Regions from separate parts of the Streptomyces sp. NBC_01390 genome, predicted to be linked through region 3. Evidence: riboswitches for the same ligand, from Rfam matches in the RefSeq annotation. Region 3 holds a riboswitch; each other region holds the start of a gene.
The links. A riboswitch is a leader RNA that binds a small molecule or an ion and turns the genes downstream of it on or off. The one in region 3 is predicted to bind cyclic di-AMP.
Positions count from the first base shown of each region.

Region 1 (5,177 bases), 5.2 Mb from region 3:
CGGGGTCGCCGACGCCCTCGGTGAAGCTGTCCCCCACCGCCACGTACGACCCGATCACTGCTCTGCTGTCATTCTTCGAATCGTCTGCCACATCGGCCCATGATTCACCTTCCGATGTGAGCTACGCGACCGTAGGAAGGGGTTGACGTGTGGTGAGATAAGCCACGTGTCAAGTGTTGGTCAACCCGGAATAACGGGGAGACGCAGCTCACGGACGCTGAAGTCGGTGATCCTGAAGTGGCGTAACGGCGCAGCCGGGTCGCGGTGTTGGCGTTGGCGCCGCAGCCGACGTAGTACGTCGGAGACCGCCGAAGACCGGACCCGGGATCGGGGCCGGCCTTCGGTGGATGTACGTGGATGCACTGGGTGGACATCCTTGACGGACGTCCGTGCACGAGGTGCGCGTCAGCCGACGGCGACACCCTTCGAGCGGAGGTAGCCGACCGGGTCGATGTCGGATCCGTAGTCCGGAGTGGTGCGGATCTCGAAGTGCAGGTGCGGTCCGGTCACGTTGCCCGTGGCGCCGGAGAGACCGATCTGCTGCCCCTCGCTCACGGTCTGGCCGGCCGAGACGGAGAGCTGGGAGAGGTGGCCGTACTGGGCGTAGTAGCCGTCGGCGAGCTTGATGACGACCTGGTTGCCGTACGCGCCGCCCCAGCCGGCGGAGACGACGGTGCCGGCGCCGACCGCCTTGAGGGAGGTGCCGGTCGGGACGACGAAGTCGACGCCCGTGTGGTAGCCGCTGGACCACATGCTGCCCGCCACGTGGTAACCGGTGCCGATGGTGGCGCCGGTCACGGGAAGGGTGAAGCCGCTGGAACTGCTGGAGCTACTGGTGTCGGCGGCCTCGGTCGTCGTGGAGGTGTCGGCCGTCGCGCTCTCGGCGGCAGGCTTGGACTCCGTCTTCCGCGTGGACTTCGAGGAGGACGAGGACTCCACGGCGGACGACGAGGTCGACGCGGCCTTCTTGCCGATCGTCAGCTTCAGACCGGGGTGGATCAGGCTCGGGTCGGCGCCGATGGCGGTCCGGTTGTCCGAGTAGAGCTTCTGCCAGCCACCGCTGACGCTCTCCTCATGGGCGATCTTCGAGAGGTAGTCGCCGGACCGGACCGCGTAGGTCCTGACGCCCGACTTCTTCGCTGCGGCAGCCTTTTCGGTCTTTGCCGTGTGCACGGAAACGGAATCGGCCGTTACGGACTTGGCTGATTCCGAAAGCGACTGAACAGCCTGAGTCGTGGACTCCGCCGTGGCCGCATGGGCGCCGGTGGCTCCCAGCAACGGCAGGGCGAGAGCCGCTCCGCCGGTTCCGGCGACGGCTATCGAGCGAGTGAATCGCTGGGACTTCGGACGGCGGTGCTTACCCTTCGCGGGCATGACGAATTCCTCTCCGTCGCCTGCGAGGTGAGCTGTCGGGTGCGGACTGGAGATGTCCGGCCACGCCTGAACGTGACTTAACCCCAAGCCTGTTCCAGAGACCGGAACAGGCGTTCTACCTGTGGGTCCCCCGCTCCTGCCGTACTCGGGTGTTCGATGGGGGCTCCGGGCGGCGGCAGGATTGGGCGTCCGTCCGGATTGGTGGCGAACGTAAGCGACCAAGACGCACGGAAACAAGCTTCAGGTTCCCTGTGTACGGGTTTCCTGTGATCCTCCCCGGAATTCCCGGTCACTGTCCGTGAATTCCGGATCTTTCAGCCCCTTGAACTTCCTTTAATCACGCCGAAATTACGTGAACATGACGGCGACACACCGTCACGAATATGACCCTGCTCACGCGCCCGATTCACAGCAACCCCCATTTCCCGGCGAGTTGTAATTAAGGCGCCATAACGGACAGAAGTGTCAGATGCGACGCAGTCGGAAAACTGCCGCATCGAGGTCACCCTTCAGCCCGGTTCGCAGGCCGCGATGCAACAGCACGGCCCCTCTGTGGATTTCGCCCGTTTCGCGGCATTCATACGTCGCCGACGGGTCGAGCCCGCGCAGCCGCAGCGCCGGAAGCGGCTCACCGTGGTGCTGCGCCTGGAGCCAGGCGAGGACGACGGTCTCGTCCCCGAGCACGTACTGCACCGCGCTCAGTCCACCGGTCGGCCGCCGCAGCCGGTAGAGGTCGCCGCGCTGTACGACGGGCCGGATCTCCTTGTAGAGCCCCACCCACTCCCCGGCCTCGGTCAGCTCCTCCTCCGTCCACCGGGCGAGGTCGCCGCCGACGCCGAGCACCCCGGCCATCGCACTCACGAACCGGAAGCGCAACGAGCTGACCCGGCCGTTGAGCTGGGTGTTCGGGCTGTCCGTGACCCAGGCGGCCATGACCCGCGCCGGATGGATCTGGCTGAAGCCCTCCTGGATGGCGAGGCGGTCCAGCGGGTCGGTGTTGTCGGAGGTCCACACCTGGTCCGTACGGGCGAGGACCCCCAGGTCGATCCGGCCGCCGCCACCGGAGCAGGACTCGAAGGCCACCGTGGGGTGGGCCGCCCGCAACCGGTCCAGCAGGGCGTACAGCCCGTGCACGTGGTCGACCCACAGCCGCTGGGGGTAGTCCTCGCCGGGCCAGCCGGCGTCGGTGAAGCAACGGTTGAAGTCCCACTTCACATAGTCGATCGGGGCACTGGAGAGCAGCCCGTCGAGCTGCTCCCAGAGGTACTCGCGGACATCCTCACGGGCGAGGTTCAGGACGAGTTGATTGCGAAACTCCGTCCGCTTCCGTCCCTGCTGAAACTGCACCCAGTCGGGGTGCGCGCGGTACAGGTCACTGTCGGGGTTGACCATCTCCGGCTCGACCCAGATGCCGAACCGCATACCCAGGGCCTGCACGTACTCGGCGAGCGGTTTGACACCCGCCGGGAAGCGGTCCGGGTTCGGCGTCCAGTCACCGAGACCGGCCCGGTCGCTGGTCCGGGCCCCGAACCAGCCGTCGTCCACGACGAACAGCTCGACACCGATCGCGGCGGCCCGCCGGGCCAGCGTCCCCTGCTGCTCCTCGGAGATGTCGAACTCCGTGGCCTCCCAGGAGTTGTAGAGCACGGGCCGGTCCCGGTCCGCGTCGGGGACGACGAACGCGCGCTGGTACGTGTGCCACGCCCGGCTCGCCCCGCCGTGCCCCGAGTCGGTCCACAGCCCCGCGAAGACGGGCGTGGTGAAGGACTCGCCCGCCGCCAGGCGCAGCAGGCCGGAGTCGTCGTATCCGGCGCCGCCGGTGATCTGCACACGCGCGTCGGGCAGCTGGGCGACGGCGATCCGCCAGGAGCCGGACCAGCCGAGCGCGCACGCGTACACCTCGCCCTGCTCCTCGGTCGCGTCGGTGTCGAGCGCCACCCAGGGCAGGTGATGGTGCCCGGTGTGGCCGCGCCGGCTGCCGATGACCTTCTCACCGTAGGTGAGGTCCGTCCGCACGAGACGGGACTCGGCGGCCCAGCGTCCATGGAGCTGGGAGAGGCGCCAGCCGTCGCGCTCGGGAAGCGTCCAGGTGGCGGAGTCCGCACGGAGCAGCTCCAGCGGGCCGGCTCCCTCGGGCGCGTCATGGGCGAGGGTCACCCAGCGCTCCACCACGTCGTGGCGCATCCGGTAGTGGAGCGTGATCGCCAGCCCCGCGTCACGGAACCGAAGCCGCAGTTCGTCCCCGTCGTCGCCGCCCTCGGTCTCGTACGCCTCGAAGCGCCACTCGGTGCCCCGGCGCTCGTCGCTCCGGACGGACAGCGCGGGCCGTACGAAGCGGGGGCCGCCCTCGACCGGGTACTCCTCATGGCCGTCCAGCGGGGCCTCGAAGGGCCAGTAGTCCGGCAGCGGACGGACGGCGAGCGCCTCGGCGTCCGCGAGGGCGATCCTCGGGCCCCAGTGCAGATGGAGCAGTTCGTCGTCCTCGGTGAGATGGACGGCGTAGCTGCTCGTGGGCCCCGAGAGGAGCCACGTACGACCGGTTCCGGCAATTTCCAGCATCATGTCCCCACAGATCCGAACAGGCACGCTCAAGCATCAACATCATCAGCGCCACGGCGGCCGACGGCAACGCCTGTGGAAAACTCATTGGCCTGCTCACCCATGTCGTATCGTCGAAGCGCGCCCGTCGACGAGCAGCGTCCGCGGGGCGGTGTGGGAGGGGAGCCCCCGTGACGCAGCAGGTCCCGTCGACCGAGCCCGAGCTGGGCGGCGTACGCAACTTCCGTGACGTGGGCGGGCTCCCGACGGTGGACGGCCGGCGTGTGGCGCCCGGACGGCTGTTCCGCAGCGGTCATCTCGCGCACGCGACCGACGAGGACGCGGCGTTTCTCGGTTCTCTCGGGCTGCACACGATCTTCGACTTCCGCAACGCGGCGGACATCAAGCTGGAGGGGCCGGACGTCGAGCTACCGGGCGTGCGCAATGTGAACATCCCGCTGTCCGACCCGGCGCACGGCGCGGAGTTCTGGAAGATGGTCCGGGAGGGCGATCTGGACGAACTGCGCAGCCTGCTGGCCGACGGCAAGGGTGAGCAGCGGATGATCAACTCCTACCGCGAGATCGTCAGGGACCGCACGGCCGAGCACTCCCGGATGCTTCACGCGCTGGCCGAGGACAGCGTCCCGGCCCTGATGCACTGCGCGGCCGGCAAGGACCGCGCGGGCCTGTCCATCGCGGTGACGCTGCTCGCCGTCGGCGTGGAGCGCGAGGCCATCGTGGCCGACTACATGGAGTCGAACGCGGCGCACCGCCGGTACAAGGTGCGCCGGAGCGGCTCCGAGGCCAAGGCCTACAGCCCCGAGGTCCTGGAACTCCTCAACCCGCTCTTCGGCACCCGCCCCGAGTATCTGACGGCGGCCATGGAGATGGTCGAGGAGACCTGGGGAAGCGTCGACGGCTATCTGGAGCAGGGTCTCGGCCTCACCCCTGAGGTGCGGGAACGGCTGCGGGAGCGGTTCCTCGACTGAGGCCGAACCCGCCGTCCGTGGCCGCTACTGCTTCGCGCCCACCTCGAACAGCAGGTAGATGAAGCCGGCGAAGAGGTGCCCGACCGCGATGTAGATGATCAGCCGGACCCACAGGGCCCGGGGGAACTTCTCCTCCATGTCCGTCATGGCGTCACTCCGGTGGTAGGGCCGATGCAGAGGCCGGCGGTGGGGCTCTGCAGCAGGGTGTGGACGAAGAGCAGGTCGGTGCCGTCCCGGCCGTCGGCGGCGAGGCGGTGCGGGGTCAGCGAGTCGAAG
Region 1 is NZ_CP109551.1:10,220,357-10,225,533, reverse strand. Features, by position in the region: gene OG241_RS45735 (SGNH/GDSL hydrolase family protein) at 1-58, opposite strand, end outside; gene OG241_RS45730 (DUF6250 domain-containing protein) at 105-374, opposite strand; gene OG241_RS45725 (peptidoglycan DD-metalloendopeptidase family protein) at 406-1,374, opposite strand; cyclic di-AMP (ydaO/yuaA leader) riboswitch at 1,379-1,536, opposite strand; gene OG241_RS45720 (alpha-galactosidase) at 1,840-3,933, opposite strand; gene OG241_RS45715 (tyrosine-protein phosphatase) at 4,104-4,901, shown strand; gene OG241_RS45710 (DUF6126 family protein) at 4,926-5,048, opposite strand; gene OG241_RS45705 (helix-turn-helix domain-containing protein) at 5,045-5,177, opposite strand, start outside.
Region 1: another riboswitch for cyclic di-AMP. It lies ahead of OG241_RS45725 (peptidoglycan DD-metalloendopeptidase family protein); the one in region 3 lies ahead of OG241_RS22670 (transglycosylase SLT domain-containing protein).

Region 2 (5,177 bases), 4.1 Mb from region 3:
GTGAAGCGGTGGACGTCCTTTGCGGACAGGCGCGGATAGGGCGCGAAGAAGCGGTAGTACTTCGACTCGTCCGACACCTGCTCGTAGAAACTGACCAGCCGGTCGGCGTCGTCCGCGGTGATGGGCCGGATACGGGCGGTGCCGCCGTCGCGCAGCACGACGTCCGCCTCCCAGTGGGCGGGGTACTCGTGCCGGTCCGCCGAGTTCTGCATGCGCCCCAGAGTACGGCTCGCGTCCGACAGCGTCGCGATGCAGTCTGTGGGGGACCGAAGTCGGGCCCGGGCCGGGGTTCGAACGCGGTTCCGGAACAGGTTTCGTCCTGCCTTCCGGCACGCTTCACGCTATGGAACAATGGTCTAGACAACCCTGAGACAGTGAAGGGCAGCATCACATGGCTGAGCGCCGCGTCAACGTCGGCTGGGCGGAGGGCCTCCACGCCCGCCCCGCCTCCATCTTCGTCCGTGCGGCCACGGCCGCCGGCGTCCCCATGACGATCGCCAAGGCCGACGGCAACCCCGTCAACGCGGCCTCCATGCTGGCGGTCCTCGGCCTGGGCGCCCAGGGCGGCGAGGAGATCGTCCTCGCCTCCGAAGCGGAGGGCGCCGACGCCGCGCTCGACCGCCTGGCGAAGCTGGTGGCCGAGGGGCTCGAGGAACTTCCCGAGACGGTCTGAGGACCCCTCGGGGCCCTCGATCGATGGCGCCGGCGGACGCCGCCTCACAAACACCATCCGCATACCGCGAAGGGCCTGCCTGAATATCAGGCGGGCCCTTTGTTATTCCCGATCGCGGGCAGCGAAAATAATCTCCCGCGAATTCAACCCTCTTTGTATACGGTGCCCGTGTTAATGACGCAGGCCCGTCATGTTTACGGGATGTTGCGAAGTCCTCACACGATCCGGGCGGTCTCCGCCTCCCGGAAAGCGCAGCCGGTGTGCGGCGGTCGCCCGCTCGGTGTGCAGCGCTGTGATCGCCCGCGCCCGCTCACTGTCGCCTCGCGCCACCGCGTCCACGATCGCCCCGTGCTCCGCCCAGGAGTCGACCGGGCTGGCCGGCGCCTCCACCGAGTACATCCAGGCGATCTTGTGCCGGAGCTGGGTGAGCGTCGAGGCCAGGGCATGGCTTCCGGAGGACTGGGCGAGCGTCTCGTGGAACCAGCCCCCCAGGGAGCGCAGATCCTCGCTGTTGCCCCTCCTGGCCCGTTCCTGACCCAGCCTGACCAGGCCGCGCAGCACCTTGAGGTGTGCCTCGGTCCGCCGTTGGGCGGCCCGGGAGGCGCCCAGCGGTTCCAGGAGCATGCGCATCTCCAGCAGGTCGGAGGCCTCCGGCTCGGTGGGTTCCGCGACGCACGCGCCCGCGTGCCGCCGGGTCACCACGAAGCCCTCGGCCTCCAGCGTGCGCAGGGCTTCGCGAACAGGGACGCGCGAGACGCCGTACCGGCGCGCCAGCAGTTCCTCGGTGAGCCGGCTGCCGCGCTCGTAGACACCGGCGACGATGTCGTCCCGGATCGCCGTGCATACCGAGTGCGCCGGAATACGCATGTCCGACCTCCGCTTTAATCCCCGTGAAACGTCGACGATTGACGTGTGTTCAGTGACTCTATTGCAGAGAACCGGAATTTCCGACGGCAGGCCGGAATCCATGGATATTTTTTGGACACACCACCCTCCGAAACGCCGAAAGCCCCGGCTCGGGGAGCCGGGGCCACGACAAGTGGTGCGCGGGTTCGTCAGACGTTCACACCGTGCGAGCGAAGGTAGGCGACGGGGTTGATGTCCGAGCCGTACTCCGGGGTCGTGCGCGCCTCGAAGTGGAGGTGCGGACCTGTGACGTTGCCGGTGGCCCCGGAGAGGCCTATCTGCTGCCCTGGGGTGACCGTCTGGCCGACGGAGACGTTGATGGACGACAGATGACCGTACTGAGTGTAGGTACCGTCGATCATCTTGATCACGATGTTGTTGCCGTACGACCCGCCCCAGCCCGCCTCGACGACGGTGCCGGAGCCCACCGCGTGCACGGTGGTGCCCGACGCGGCGTGGAAGTCGATGCCGGTGTGGCTGCCGGAGGACCAGATGCCGCCGCCCGCCTTGTAGCCCGTGGAGATGTACGAGCCGGAGATCGGGGCGACATAGCTGTTGAGGCGCTTGCGCTCGGCCTCGCGGGCGGCACGGGCCTGCGCCTCGCGTGCCTCCTTGACGCGCTCCTCCGCCTCCTTCTGCGCGGCGGCCACGGCCTTCTTCTCGGCGGCGGCCTTCTCGGCGGCCTGCTCCTGGGCGGCGGCCTGGGCGTCGATCTGGGCGGCGAGCGACTCGCCGATGGAGATCACCGGGGTGAGTCCGGTCTGCTCGACGGCGGACTCCGCCGCGAGCGCCGGGGCGGCGAGGGAGCCGACGACGCCGGTGGTCGCGAGGGCGGCTACGCCGGCAGCGCGGGCGGTCGTACGGGTGACAAGGCTGGGGCGGCTGGGACGACGGTGCTTCCCGGTGGCGCGGGTGAACGCCATGTAGTGGCTGGTCCTTTCCTTCCTTCTCGCCTACCGGGTTAGCTGACGGGTTCGGAGCAGGAAGGTCTCCTACGGACCCCCTCGCTGCGCGCGCGGGCGTCCGATTCACCCCAGGGACTGCACATGGTGGGTCCCCGGCTCCCCTGGCTCGCGCCGTACGGGGACTCGGCGATGACTGCCCGGTGCCGCGGCTGCGGCGCACTGCATGACGGACAGCCGGACAGACGCTAAGCGGGACCTCTTTCAATCAACAAACCGATCACGGGTTTTGTCGCACATGCCACAGTGCAGACTGTCAACCTCTCCACCAATACGGGCAACTTGCGCATCAACACGGACAAAGCATGGGCAAAGAGGGGCCCGGTGACGCTGCCGTCACCGGGCCCCTGTCGTGTACGCCGATGCCGCTACTCGGCGGGGACGACGCTCACTTCACCGATGCCGAGGGCCCGGACGGGCCCCTCGATCGTCGCCGCGTCGCCGACGAGGACCGTCACCAGCCGGTCCACCGGGAAGGCGTTGACGGCCGCCGCGGTGGCTTCCACGGTGCCGGTCGCCGCGAGCTGGCGGTACAGCGTCGCCTGGTAGTCGTCGGGCAGGTGCTGCTCGACCTGGTCGGCCAGCGTGCTCGCCACGGCCGCCGCGGTCTCGTACTTGAGCGGGGCGACGCCGACCAGGTTCTGCACCGCGACATCACGCTCGGCGTCGGTGAGCCCTTCGGCCGCGAGGGTGCGCAGCACCTTCCAGAGGTCCTCCAGGGCGGGACCGGTGTTCGGGGTGTCGAAGGAGCCGCTGATGGCGAGCAGCGCGGCCCCTGTGCCGTCCGGAGCCGAGCGCAGGACCTGGCCGAACGCCCGCACACCGTAGGTGTAGCCCTTTTCCTCCCGCAGGACGCGGTCCAGACGGGAGGTGAGGGTGCCGCCGAGGCAGTACGTGCCGAGGACCTGGGCGGCCCAGACACGGTCGTGCCGGTCGGCGCCGATACGGCCGATGAGCAACTGGGTCTGCACGGCACCCGGCCGGTCCACGATGACGACCCGGCCGGTGTCGTCGGCGGTCACCGGCGGCACCGGACGCGGCTCGGCCGACGAGCCCGCCCAGGCCCCCAGGGTTTCGCCGAGCAGCGCGTCCAAGTCGACGCCGGTGAGGTCACCGACGACCACGGCGGTGGCCGTGGCGGGCCGGACGTGCCTCTCGTAGAAGGCGCGGACGGCCGCCGCGTCGATCTTCGCGACCGTCTCCTCGGTGCCCTGGCGCGGACGTGACATGCGCGAGGACGCCGGGAACAGTTCCTTGTACAGCTGCTTGGCGGAGCGGCGGGCCGGGTTGGCCGTCTCGTGCGGGATCTCGTCCAGCCGGTTGCGCACCAGCCGCTCGATCTCGCTCTCCGAGAACGCGGGCGCCCTGAGGGCGTCGGCCAGCAGCCCCAGCCCCTTGGGGAGCCGCGACACGGGGACTTCGAGGCTGAGGCGGACACCGGGGTGGTCGGCGTGCGCGTCGAGGGTGGCGCCGCAGCGCTCCAGCTCGGCGGCGAACTCCTCGGCGGAGTACTTGTCGGTGCCTTCGGAGAAGGCCCGGGACATGATCGTGGCCACGCCGTCCAGACCGGCCGGCTCCGCCTCCAGGGGGGCGTCGACGAGCACCTCGACGGCGACGACCTGCTGGCCGGGGCGGTGGCACCGCAGGACGGTCAGACCGTTGCCGAGCGTGTCGCGTGCGGGGGCCGGGAAGGCCCAGGGCCTGGCCTCTCCCGCCTGGGGCTGGGGGTGGAACTCCATCGTGGCGAGCTCGGTCACTTGGCCGCCTCCTCGTTCTCGTCGCCGGCTTCGACCGTGGCCTCGGCCTCGGGGTCCTTGGGCGGATCCGCGTCCTCGGCCGTCACCTCGGAGACCGGCTCGTAGACGAGCACCGCGCGGTTGTCGGGTCGCAGCCGGGCCTTGGCTGCCTCCTGGACCTCCTCCGCCGTCACGTCGAGGACGCGCTGCACGGCGGTCAGGGCGAGCTGCGGGTCGCCGAACAGCACGGCGAAGCGGCACAGTTCGTCGGCACGGCCCGCGACCGTACCGAGCCGGTCCAGCCACTCGCGCTCCAACTGGGCCTGCGCGCGCTCCATCTCCTCGGCCGTCGGGCCCTCCGCGGCGAACCGGGCGAGCTCCTCGTCGACAGCGGCCTCGATGACCGGCACCTCGACGTCCGCGGAGGTCTTCACGTCCAGCCACCCCAGGGAGGGTGCTCCGGCCAGCCGCAGCAGGCCGAACCCGGCCGCGACCGCCGTACGGTCCCGCCGTACGAGCCGGTTGTAGAGGCGGGAGGACTCGCCGCCGCCGAGGACGGTGAGCGCCAGGTCGGCCGCGTCGCACGCGCGCGTGCCGTCCTCCGGGAGCCGGTAGGCGGCCATCAACGCGCGCGCGGGAACCTCTTCCACGACGACCTCGCGCAGTTCCTCGCCGATGACGTCGGGAAGTGCCCCGGAGCGCGGCGCGGGCTTGCCGTCGTGCCCGGCGATGGATCCGAAGTACTTCTCGACCCAGGCGAGGGTCTCCTGGGGGTCGATGTCCCCGACGATCGACAGGACCGCGTTGTTGGGCGCGTAGTACGTGCGGAAGAACGCGCGCGCGTCCTCCAGCGTCGCCGCGTCCAGGTCCGCCATCGAGCCGATCGGCGTGTGGTGGTAG
Region 2 is NZ_CP109551.1:9,172,728-9,177,904, reverse strand. Features, by position in the region: gene OG241_RS41165 (GNAT family N-acetyltransferase) at 1-212, opposite strand, end outside; gene OG241_RS41160 (HPr family phosphocarrier protein) at 392-673, shown strand; gene OG241_RS41155 (GntR family transcriptional regulator) at 845-1,540, opposite strand; gene OG241_RS41150 (M23 family metallopeptidase) at 1,729-2,502, opposite strand; cyclic di-AMP (ydaO/yuaA leader) riboswitch at 2,516-2,683, opposite strand; gene OG241_RS41145 (M16 family metallopeptidase) at 2,910-4,298, opposite strand; gene OG241_RS41140 (M16 family metallopeptidase) at 4,295-5,177, opposite strand, start outside.
Region 2: another riboswitch for cyclic di-AMP. It lies ahead of OG241_RS41150 (M23 family metallopeptidase); the one in region 3 lies ahead of OG241_RS22670 (transglycosylase SLT domain-containing protein).

Region 3 (5,177 bases):
GAGGCCACCGCCCGACAGAAGGCCGCTCTCCAGGCCGCCGAGGTCGGGCAGTCCCAGATCCGTACTGATCTTCACCGTGCCGGACAACTGCTGTACGTCCGACGCGGCGATCTTCTCGATGAGCTGCTGCGCGCTGATCTTCGGCAGATCGGGGTCACCGGAGCCGGCGAACGCCGGTACCAGCCCGATCGTCGCGACCGTCAGACCGATCACCGCGGCCGGGGCGGCGTACCGCGCGGCCTTGCGGCGCCGGGACGGCACGTCCTCGGCCTCGATCTCGGCCTCGATCCGGTTACCGGCCTTGGCCTCTTCGTACGGTGCCATGTGTGCCTTACCTCCGTCGTCGGCGGCGGCTGTCCGTCCCACACTTGTCCACCCTGAGCCGCCATTCTCACCCGAACCGGTGAGGAGTGGTTGGTTTCCATCTCACCAAATCGACGAGGAGGAATCGTCAGACCTTGGGCTCAACTCCGTGTACTGCTACGGGATGACATGAGGAGGCGTAGCTTCCCCTGACCCCTAGGGGGCCAGGGCTCGGTGAGGGCCGACGGGGCCCGACTCCTCAGCCGGCCCGATGCACCACCGCGTCGCACATCTCCACCAGGGCGGCCTTCGCGTCGCACTCCACCAGCGGCGCCAACGCGGCCCGGGCATCCTCCGCGTACCGCACGGTGTCCCGCCGGGCCTGCTCCAGCGCCGGATGCGCCCGCAGCCGGGCCAGCGCCTCCGCGTGCCGGGCGTCGTCACTCAGGTCGGAGTCCAGCAACTCGCACAACGCGATGTCCTCGGCGAGCCCCAGCCGGGCCACCCGCTCCCGCAACCGCAGCACGGGCATCGTGGGAATGCCCTCCCGCAGATCCGTCCCGGGCGTCTTGCCCGACTCGTGGGAGTCGGACGCGATGTCCAGCACGTCGTCCGCGAGCTGGAAGGCGACCCCGAGCCGCTCCCCGTACTGGGTGAGCACATCCACGACACTGTCGTCGGCCCCGGACATCATCGCCCCGAACCGGCAGGCCACGGCCACCAGCGACCCGGTCTTCCCGCCCAGCACGTCCAGATAGTGCTCGACGGGGTCCCGGCCGTCCGACGGTCCCGCCGTCTCCAGGATCTGCCCGGTCACCAGCCGCTCGAACGCCTCCGCCTGCACCCGAACCGCCTCGGGCCCGAGGTCGGCGAGGATGTGCGAGGCCCGCGCGAACAGGAAGTCCCCGGTGAGGACCGCGACGGAGTTCCCCCAGCGTGTGTTGGCGCTGGGCACACCTCGGCGAACCTCGGCCTCGTCCATGACGTCGTCGTGATACAGCGTCGCGAGGTGGGTCAGCTCCACCACCACCGCGGACGGCACGATGCCCGGCGCGTGCCGGTCCCCGAACTGTGCCGCGAGCATCACGAGGAGTGGCCGGAACCGCTTCCCGCCCGCACGCACGAGATGCTGCGCGGCCTCCGTGATGAAGGGGACCTCGCTCTTGGTGGCTTCGAGCAACCCTTCCTCGACAGCCGCCAATCCGGCCTGGACATCGGCTTCGAGAGCCTGGTCCCGCACGCTCAGCCCGAACGGCCCGACGACGGTCACGAGGGATCTCCTGTCTGCTGGTGTCTACTGGCGGTCACACGGTGTGTCGATAGATCGCTGCCATCACTCGAGTCAGCGTATCCGGTCACGTTTCGATCACCGCTAGCGCCCGCCCGTCCAGGCCAGGCGTTATCGGATCACGACCGGAATGTTTTTGATCAGTCCAAAGCATGGACATTTATAAGCATCCCGCGCCCCGCCGACGGGCTCTCACGCGCATGTGTCACCTCATCCCCACCGTTCACCGCGACCGTCACCACAACAACGTCACGGACCGCGCCAGAGGTTCCGCCACCCACAACGCCTCGCAACATGTCGCAGTACCACGCAATGGACATGAGCCTTCAAGCTGCATCAAATACCCCAAACCCCTTGCTCATCCCACTCGTGTCACGACTACCCCCGGCCCGTGATTCGAGTCACGCCCACGGCGACCTCCCTTCGCCCGCACTTCGCAAACTACCCATTCGCTAAAGGCAAGTTGCCTCTCAGGCACCATCTCCCACTTGCCCCTTTTATCCGTAATGAGCACCCCAAATGGGTAAGTCCTGCATTTCTGCCCCTTGTTCGATCCATGTGCTCTCGCATACGTTTCGCGCCACACCGGGCGGACCGCCGAATCCTGCCACCGCCCGCAGAGCAGCAAACCCACCCACACACATGACTCACGCAGGCAGGAGCGGGGGACCCAGGTAAGCCGCCGGTCCGGGCGTTCGCGCCGGTCCGGCTCGGGGTGAAGCCGTGCGCCGACCGCGCGCCCGGCCGGGCATCTCCCGCCCGAACCCGACAGCTCACCTCGCAGGCGCCGGAGAGGACCCACCATGCCCGTACGAGGTCAGCACCACCCCGCGAGAGCCGCACGCCGCCCGTTCAGGCTCACGCGCACCGTCGCCATCACCGGAACGGCCGCCGTAGCCCTGGCCCTCCCCTTCCTGACCGCGACGGCGGCATCGGCCGCCCCGTCGGCCACGTCGTCCACGACGACGTACTACGCGAACAACCTGGACGGCTGGATCCGCGAGTCGCTCGACATCATGGCCCAGCACGGCATCCCCGGAACGTACGACGGCATCTACCGCAACGTCATGCGCGAGTCGTCGGGCAACCCGTACGCCATCAACAACTGGGACTCGAACGCGGCAGCCGGCACCCCCTCCAAGGGCCTCCTCCAGGTCATCGACCCGACCTTCGCCGCGTACCACGTCGCCGGCACCTCGTTCGATCCCTACGACCCGATCGCGAACATCACCGCCGCCTGCAACTACGCGGCGGCTCGCTACGGATCGATCGACAACGTGTTCGGGGCCTACTAGTCCGACCCCGGGCCGGCTCGCCCGAAGACCAGTAGCCGCCCAGGCCCAGGTCCGGTAGACCCGGGCCTGGGCGGACCGGAGGGCGGTAGCCCCGGGGCTACCGGGGCTACCGGGGCTACCGGGGCTACCGGGGCTACCGGGGCTACCGGCGCTACCGGCGCTACCGGCGCTACCGGACCGACCCGCCCCCGAACAACCGCTCCAGCACCACCGCGATGCCGTCGTCCTCGTTCGAGAGGGTGACCTCGTCCGCCACGGCCTTGAGTTCGGGATGGGCGTTGGCCATGGCGACTCCGTGGGCCGCCCAGTCGAACATCGGGATGTCATTGGGCATGTCACCGAAGGCGATGGTGGCGGCCGAGGTCAGCCCGAGATACTCGGCGGCCAGCGCGAGCCCCGTCGCCTTGGTGATGCCGCATGGCTGGAGTTCGACCGTGCCCGGCCCCGACATGGTGACCGTCGCGAGGGAACCGACCGCTCCGCGCGCCGCCGACGCCAACTCGTCGTCGGACAGGGACGGGTGGCGCAGCAGTACCTTGCTGATGGGCTCGGCCCACAGGTCGTCCCGGTGCCGTACCCGTACCGCGGGCAGCGTCGGGTGCGGCATCAGATAGCCCGGCTCGATGAGCGTGAGCCCGTCCACACCGTCCTGATCGACAGCGGCGTACACCTGCCCGACCTCGGCCTCGATCTTGCCGAGCGCGGTCTCCGCCAGCTCCTGGTCCAGGGTCACCGACCACAGCAGACGGTCCGCGCCGGCGTCGTACACCTGCGCCCCCTGCCCGCACACCGCGAGCCCCCCGGCACCGAGGTCGTCGAGCAGCGGCCGGACTCTCGGCGCCGGCCGTCCCGTCACGACCAGATGCCGGGCGCCGGCGGCCGTGGCGAGCGCCAGCGCGGCGCGCGACCGGTCGGAGAGCGTGTCGTCGGCACGCAGAAGCGTTCCGTCCAGGTCGGTGGCGATAAGTGCGTATGCGGTGGGAGCGGCCATGATCCAGAGAATACGGATCGTTCGGCCCATCGGTCTCCGTCCGAACCGGACGACGTTCGGCCTCTCTCCAGCAACACCCCCCGTGCCTACGCCAGTTCCTGCCGCAGGCACGGGGCGGGCATTGGCGCAGGGGGACGGGAGCCACACGACGACGCGGTACGGCGAGCCGCCGGTTCACAAGATCGAGCGCGCCCCGCATTGACCCACGGGACCAGAAACCCGAGCCATACCCGAGCCCTACCCGTGCGCCGCCGCCAGATGCCCCGCCAGCCGCGGTGACGCGAACTCCGTACCGCACACGAACCGCATCACCGGGCCGTACGAAGCGGCCGCCGGCAAGCCGGTGAAGTACAGCCCGGGCACCGAGGACACATACCCGGCACCGAGCCTCGGCGTCCCCCGGCTCACCGCCAGCTCCGTACGCAGTTCATGCCCGAGAAAGTCCATCGCGGCGATGTCGACGCGGTAGCCGGTCGCGGCTATCACATGGTCGGCCGACAACTCCCGCGTACGGCCGCCGGGTTCCTGGACAGTCAGCACCGGGTGCCCCCCGACGAAGCCCACCCCGCTCCCCGAACCGTCCCCCTTCGGCGCACTCTTGGCGCCCTGCGCGCCCTCCGCCTCAGCCGAGCCCGCGACCTCCACAGCCCCCATTACTCCCGTTACTCCGGTGACTCCCGCCCGGACGATCCGTGCGACCTCGCTCACCTGCACCTTGCCCTCGAACCGGTCGCGCAGCCACCACGCACCGAGCGGTCCCAGAACCCGGCGGACCAGGTAGTGGCGGGCCCGGGCCGGGAGGTAGCGGTAGGGGTGCGGATAGTAGGTGAGGGCCCAGAGCGACCACGCGTTGCCGAACGGCGACTCGGGTCGCAGCCTGGGCTGCCGCCAAGGGGGCGCACCGAAGGCGACGCGACCGCTCCCCCGCGACACCACCCGTACCCGTGCCCCCGCCTCCGCCGCCAGTACCGCCGTCTCCAGCGCGGACTGGCCCGCCCCGACGACGATCAGCTCCCTGCCCGCGAATCGGCTCAGGTCATGATGCTGCGAACTGTGGGACACCGGTCCCGTGGGCGAGGGCCCGTCCGGCGCCGCGGCCGCCAGCTCCGGGGGCAGATGCGCGAGCCCTGACAGCCCCGTGGCCACCACGACCGCCCGTGCGGTGAACAACTCGCCCGAGTCCAGCTTGAGTTCGAAGCCGCCCCCGCTGCCCGTGCCCTTGTGGCGCCGGTCCACGGACACCACCCGCACCCGCTCCAACTCGGGCACGAGCCGCTGCTGGAACCACTCGCCGTACGCG
Region 3 is NZ_CP109551.1:5,030,277-5,035,453, forward strand. Features, by position in the region: gene OG241_RS22660 (LolA family protein) at 1-324, opposite strand, end outside; gene OG241_RS22665 (polyprenyl synthetase family protein) at 563-1,573, opposite strand; cyclic di-AMP (ydaO/yuaA leader) riboswitch at 2,225-2,391, shown strand; gene OG241_RS22670 (transglycosylase SLT domain-containing protein) at 2,395-2,886, shown strand; gene OG241_RS22675 (HAD family hydrolase) at 3,056-3,877, opposite strand; gene OG241_RS22680 (NAD(P)-binding domain-containing protein) at 4,115-5,177, opposite strand, start outside.

Region 4 (5,177 bases), 2.8 Mb from region 3:
TCCTCCATCAGCGTGTTGAACCGCTTGACGGCGTTGGTCGACCGGGAGGCCATGCCGTACGCCTCGTCCACCCGCTTCAGCGCCTGGGGGAAGCTGATCTTCTCGCGCTGGGACAGCGCGTCGATCATCGCCTCCGCGCGGTCGCCGATGCCGCGCTTGGGCACGTTGAGGATACGGCGCAGCGGCACCGAGTCCTCCGGGTTGGCGAGGACGCGCAGGTAGGCCAGGACGTCCCGGACCTCCTTGCGCTCGTAGAAGCGGACACCGCCGACGACCTTGTAAGGCAGGCCTACGCGGATGAAGATCTCCTCGAAGACACGCGACTGGGCGTTCGTCCGGTAGAAGACGGCGACGTCACCCGCCTTCGCGTCGCCCGCGTCCGTCAGCCGATCTATCTCCTCGGCGACGAACTGCGCCTCGTCGTGCTCGGTGTCGGCGACATAGCCGGTGATGCGCGCGCCCGCGCCCGCGTTGGTCCACAGGTTCTTGGGGCGGCGAGACTCGTTGCGCTCGATGACCGCGTTGGCGGCGCTCAGGATCGTCTGCGTCGAACGGTAGTTCTGTTCGAGCATGATCGTCGTCGCGTCCGCGTAGTCCTCCTCGAACTGGAGGATGTTGCGGATCGTCGCACCCCGGAAGGCGTAGATCGACTGGTCGGCGTCTCCCACGACGCACAGCTCGGCGGGAGGCAGGTTGTACTCGCTGGGCGGTACGTCGGCGTCGTCGCCGGTGTGCTCGGCGGTTCCGACGAGTTCCCGTACGAGCGCGTACTGGGCGTGGTTGGTGTCCTGGTACTCGTCGACCAGGACGTGCCGGAAGCGACGGCGGTAGTGCTCGGCGACGTCCGGGAAGGCGCGCAGCAGGTTGACCGTCGTCATGATCAGGTCGTCGAAGTCGAGGGCGTTGGCCTCACGCAGCCGCGACTGGTACATCGCGTACGCCTGGGCGAGGGTCTTCTCGAAACCGTCGCTCGCCTGGGCGGCGAAGTCCTCCTCGTCGATCAGCTCGTTCTTCAGGTTGGAGATCTTCGCACTGAAGGACTTGGGCGGGAAGCGCTTGGGGTCCAGGTCCAGATCGCGGCAGACGAGCGCCATCAGCCGCTTGCTGTCGGCGGCGTCGTAGATCGAGAAGGAGGAGGTGAAGCCGAGCCTCTTGCTCTCCCGCCGCAGAATCCGCACGCACGCGCTGTGGAAGGTCATCACCCACATCGCGTTCGCGCGCGGGCCGACGAGTTGCTCGACGCGTTCCTTCATCTCACCGGCGGCCTTGTTGGTGAAGGTGATCGCGAGGATCTGGCCGGGGTGGACGCTTCGCTCACCGAGCAGATGGGCGATGCGGTGCGTGAGCACACGTGTCTTGCCGGAGCCGGCGCCCGCCACGATGAGCAGAGGGGTGCCGGCGTGCACGACGGCCGCGCGCTGGTTCTCGTTCAGCCCGTCCAGGAGCGCTGCCGGGTCCACCACGGGACGCGGGGCGCCGTCGCGGTAGTACGCGTCCCGGTCCGGCGGCGTGTCGAACTTCCCGCCGAACAGATCGTCCGGAACGGACTCCGGCGCATGCTCGTCCTCGGGCGGTGGCGGGGGTTCCTCCGCGTGGGCCCGAGGGCTCTGGAGGTCCGCCAGGAAGCTGTCGTCAAAGAGGCTGCTCATCGCTCTCCGAGTCTAGGCGCCCCCACTGACAACCCGCTGCCACCCCGAAAACATCCGCCGAACACCGCCCGGCCCGAGCTGTGGCCGGCACTTGTCCGCCCGAACAGCGGGCCCTCGGTCAGTCCTCCATTCACATGATCAGGCAATTCATCCGATACCACCCCGAACCGAATCCATGAAGCCACGTTTAGGGTCGAGGTCACAAATAAGTATCGGGCATAGCGGTCATCAACCTTCACAGAAGCCACACCCGTTGGTTAGCGTGCCGTAAGGCCGCTCGATCTCCACCGGCGAACATCGCCGGGCCGCGCGGCCCCCGCCGAGTCCGATCGTGCCGCCGTGTGCGGCAGGAGCCGGGGACCCACCGAGAACTTGGGGTGAATCGGTCCGACTGCCTTCCAGGGCAAGGACCGTAGGGCAACCCTTCCGAACCACCCGCCCGAACCCGACAGCTAACCCGGTAGGCGGAACATGGAAGGAGTCGCCTCCCTTGGCGTCGTCGCACCGCAAGTCGCGCCCTACGGGAACGCGCGTAGCAGGCATACGGACCCCCGCCTTCGCCACGGCGGCCCTGACCGCTTCCGTAGCCCTGCTGACCCAGACCGCCAACGCCGCGCCCGGGGGGCCCTCCACGTCCCCGGCGCCCTCGGCCGACGACCGGCCGAGCATGGAGGAGGTCGAGGCGGAGGTCGACGACCTCTACCACCAGGCCGAGTCGGCCGCCGACGTGTACAACGCCGCCAAGGAGAGGGCCGCAAAGCAGCAGGGTCGTGTCGACGCCCTGATGGACGACGTGGCCCGGCGCACCCAGAAGCTCAACGACGCGCGCGAGGAGCTGGGTTCCTTCGCCGCGGCCCAGTACCGCACCGGGTCGGCCGCCCCCGACACGGCGACGTTCCTGCTGGCGGACACTCCGCAGGACTACTTCGACCAGAACCAGCTGATGGACCGTATGACGGCCCGCCAGAAGGACACGGTCGACGACTACATCACCCAGCAGGCCGAGACGACGCGGCAGCGCCGGGAGGCCACCGCGAGCCTGGAGTCGCTCACGGAGTCCCAGGACGACCTGCAGACGACGAAGACCGCCGTCCAGACGAAGCTCGCACAGGCCCGCCGACTGCTCTCCCGCCTCACCGCCGAGGAGAAACTGCGGCTCGCGGCGATCGAACGCGCGAAGCAGGCGGACGCCCGCCGCCAGGCGCAGGAACTCGCCCGGCAGCAGCAGGCCGCAGGGCAGCAACGCCAGCAGGACTCGGCAGCGGCGGCGCAGCAGTCACCGGGCACCGGCGCCTCGGACACCTCCACACCCGCGGTCCCCGCCTCCTCGTACGCCGGCAAGGCCGAGAAGGCCCTCGCCTTCGCACGCGCACAGGTCGGCAAGCCGTACGTCTGGGGTGCGACAGGGCCAGATTCGTACGACTGTTCGAGCCTCACTCAGGCCGCCTGGCGGGCCGCCGGAGTCAGCCTTCCGCGCACCACCTACGACCAGGTGAACGCCGGGACAACCGTTTCGCTCTCCGACATCCAACCCGGTGACCTGGTCTTCTTCTACGAGGACATCAGCCATGTCGGCCTGTACATCGGCAACGGCATGATGATCCACGCGCCGAAGCCGGGTGCGTACGTCCGTGAGGAGTCGATCTTCTACGACGGCGAGTCCGCGATCCACAGCGTGGTGCGCCCGGCCTGACGCCCATGTAGGTTCCGATTAGAGATGTCGCTGTCCGAGTGACTTGTCGTCAACTTGTCAGTCGAAACGCTCTCTTCGATCCACGGCCAGGCCCGGAGCCTGGCCGTGCTCTACCGCACGGGTCCACTACCTCGTTGGTTTTCTCGGCTTCTCATCCACGCTACTCATGGTGGTTGCCAGTGTCCTGGTGTCGATGACATCGGACACGAAGGGGCGGCCATGGGGACTGACCCAGGCGTCGCGGACGCGACAGGTAGCTGGACGGTTCAGGCGGCTTATCGGCGGGCCGACGGTCGGCTGGTCGAGGCCGAACTCGACCGGGTCCCGGTGGACGAGGTGGCCGGCGGACAGCCGGTACGCGAGTTCCGTTGGTACCGGGGCCGGAAGCACTACTCGGGTTGGTACCACGCCGCCACAACGGGTCGTCTCGTGGCCTACGAGAGTCGGCTGGAGCTCGCCCGCATTCTGCTTGCCGATTTCGCGCCGGATGTCACGGAGATCGCGGCCCAGCCGTTCCAATTGGTCGGCCCGGACGGTGACCGCGTTCGCCGTCATGTTCCCGATCTGTTCCTCGTCCATGCCGACGGTCTGGTGACCGTCGTGGATGTCAAGGCGCCCTCACGCATGAGGGATCCCAAGGTGATCGCGCAGTTCGACTGGACACGCCAGGTGTGTTCGCGCCGCGGCTGGGTCTATGAGACCTGGTCGGGGGCCGAGCATGCGGTCGTGGAGAACGTGCGGTTCCTGGCTGGCTACCGGCGCCGGGAGCTGGTGGAAGCCTCGCTCGTCCCGCGTGTGCTGGAGGTTGCCGCCTGCCAGCCGACCATCGGTGCCGTCGAGGCCGCGCTGGCCGGGCAGCACTCGTGCGAGATCGTCCGTCCGGTCGTCCTGCACCTGGTGTGGTCCGGTCGGCTCGTTGCTGACCTGCGGACTCCTCTGAACCGTGCAAGCCGGGTTCGGGTGGCGGCATGAATACATACGCGGTGTCCCTGTTTCCGGGAGTGCGTCTCTTCTTCGGCGGTGACGTCGTCGAGGTCGTGGACGTCGACGGGCTCCGGACGACGGTCCGTAACGAGCGGACGGGCGAGTACAGTTCCGTTCCGCTCGGGCAGCTGGCGGCCGGCGCCCGGTCGATGGATGAGCCTGCGTTGGCTGCCGCGGACGGGGTGGGCCTGCTGCTGGCGTCCTTGTCGGCCGACCAGCGTCAGCGGCTGCGGGAACGCGCCGGGCACGTCCGCGAAGTGCTCAGCGGCTACCAGTCCGGGCACACGGCCGGTGCTCGGCCGGTCGAGCCCCGGCCCGAATATGATCCCGATCTCCCGCTCAAGGAGCGGACTGCGGCCAAAGCCGCTGAGCTGGGTGTTTCGCCTCGCACGCTGCAGCGTTGGGTGACCGCCTACCGGGAAAGCGGCGATGCAGGGCTCGTGGACGCCCGCGCCGGAAGGAGTTCACGCGTCGATCCCCGATGGGAGGAAGCGGTCCGCCACGTGGTGGCGGAGTCGGTGACCAGCTCGACCCCTACTCGGTCGGCGCTGCTGTCGCGGGTCGAGGAACGGCTGAACAGCCAGTACGGCAAGGGCGTCGTCGCTGTTCCGTCCCGGAGCACGGCCTACGCGCGGCTTGCCGTGTTGACCAAGGGCACGAACGCGGTCTCCGGCAGTGCCAAGGCACGCCGTTCGATCGCAGACAGGCCACAGGGCGTCTATGGGCGGCTACGGGCTGCCCGACCGGGTGAGTACGTCGTGCTCGACACCCAGGACCTGGACCTCTATGCCATGGAACCGGTGACCTGCCGGTGGGTTCCGCTCCAGCTCACCGTTGCCCAGGACCTGTTC
Region 4 is NZ_CP109551.1:7,863,023-7,868,199, reverse strand. Features, by position in the region: gene pcrA (DNA helicase PcrA) at 1-1,649, opposite strand, end outside; cyclic di-AMP (ydaO/yuaA leader) riboswitch at 1,975-2,132, shown strand; gene OG241_RS35465 (NlpC/P60 family protein) at 2,140-3,342, shown strand; gene OG241_RS35460 (TnsA-like heteromeric transposase endonuclease subunit) at 3,562-4,314, shown strand; gene OG241_RS35455 (helix-turn-helix domain-containing protein) at 4,380-5,177, shown strand, end outside.
Region 4: another riboswitch for cyclic di-AMP. It lies ahead of OG241_RS35465 (NlpC/P60 family protein); the one in region 3 lies ahead of OG241_RS22670 (transglycosylase SLT domain-containing protein).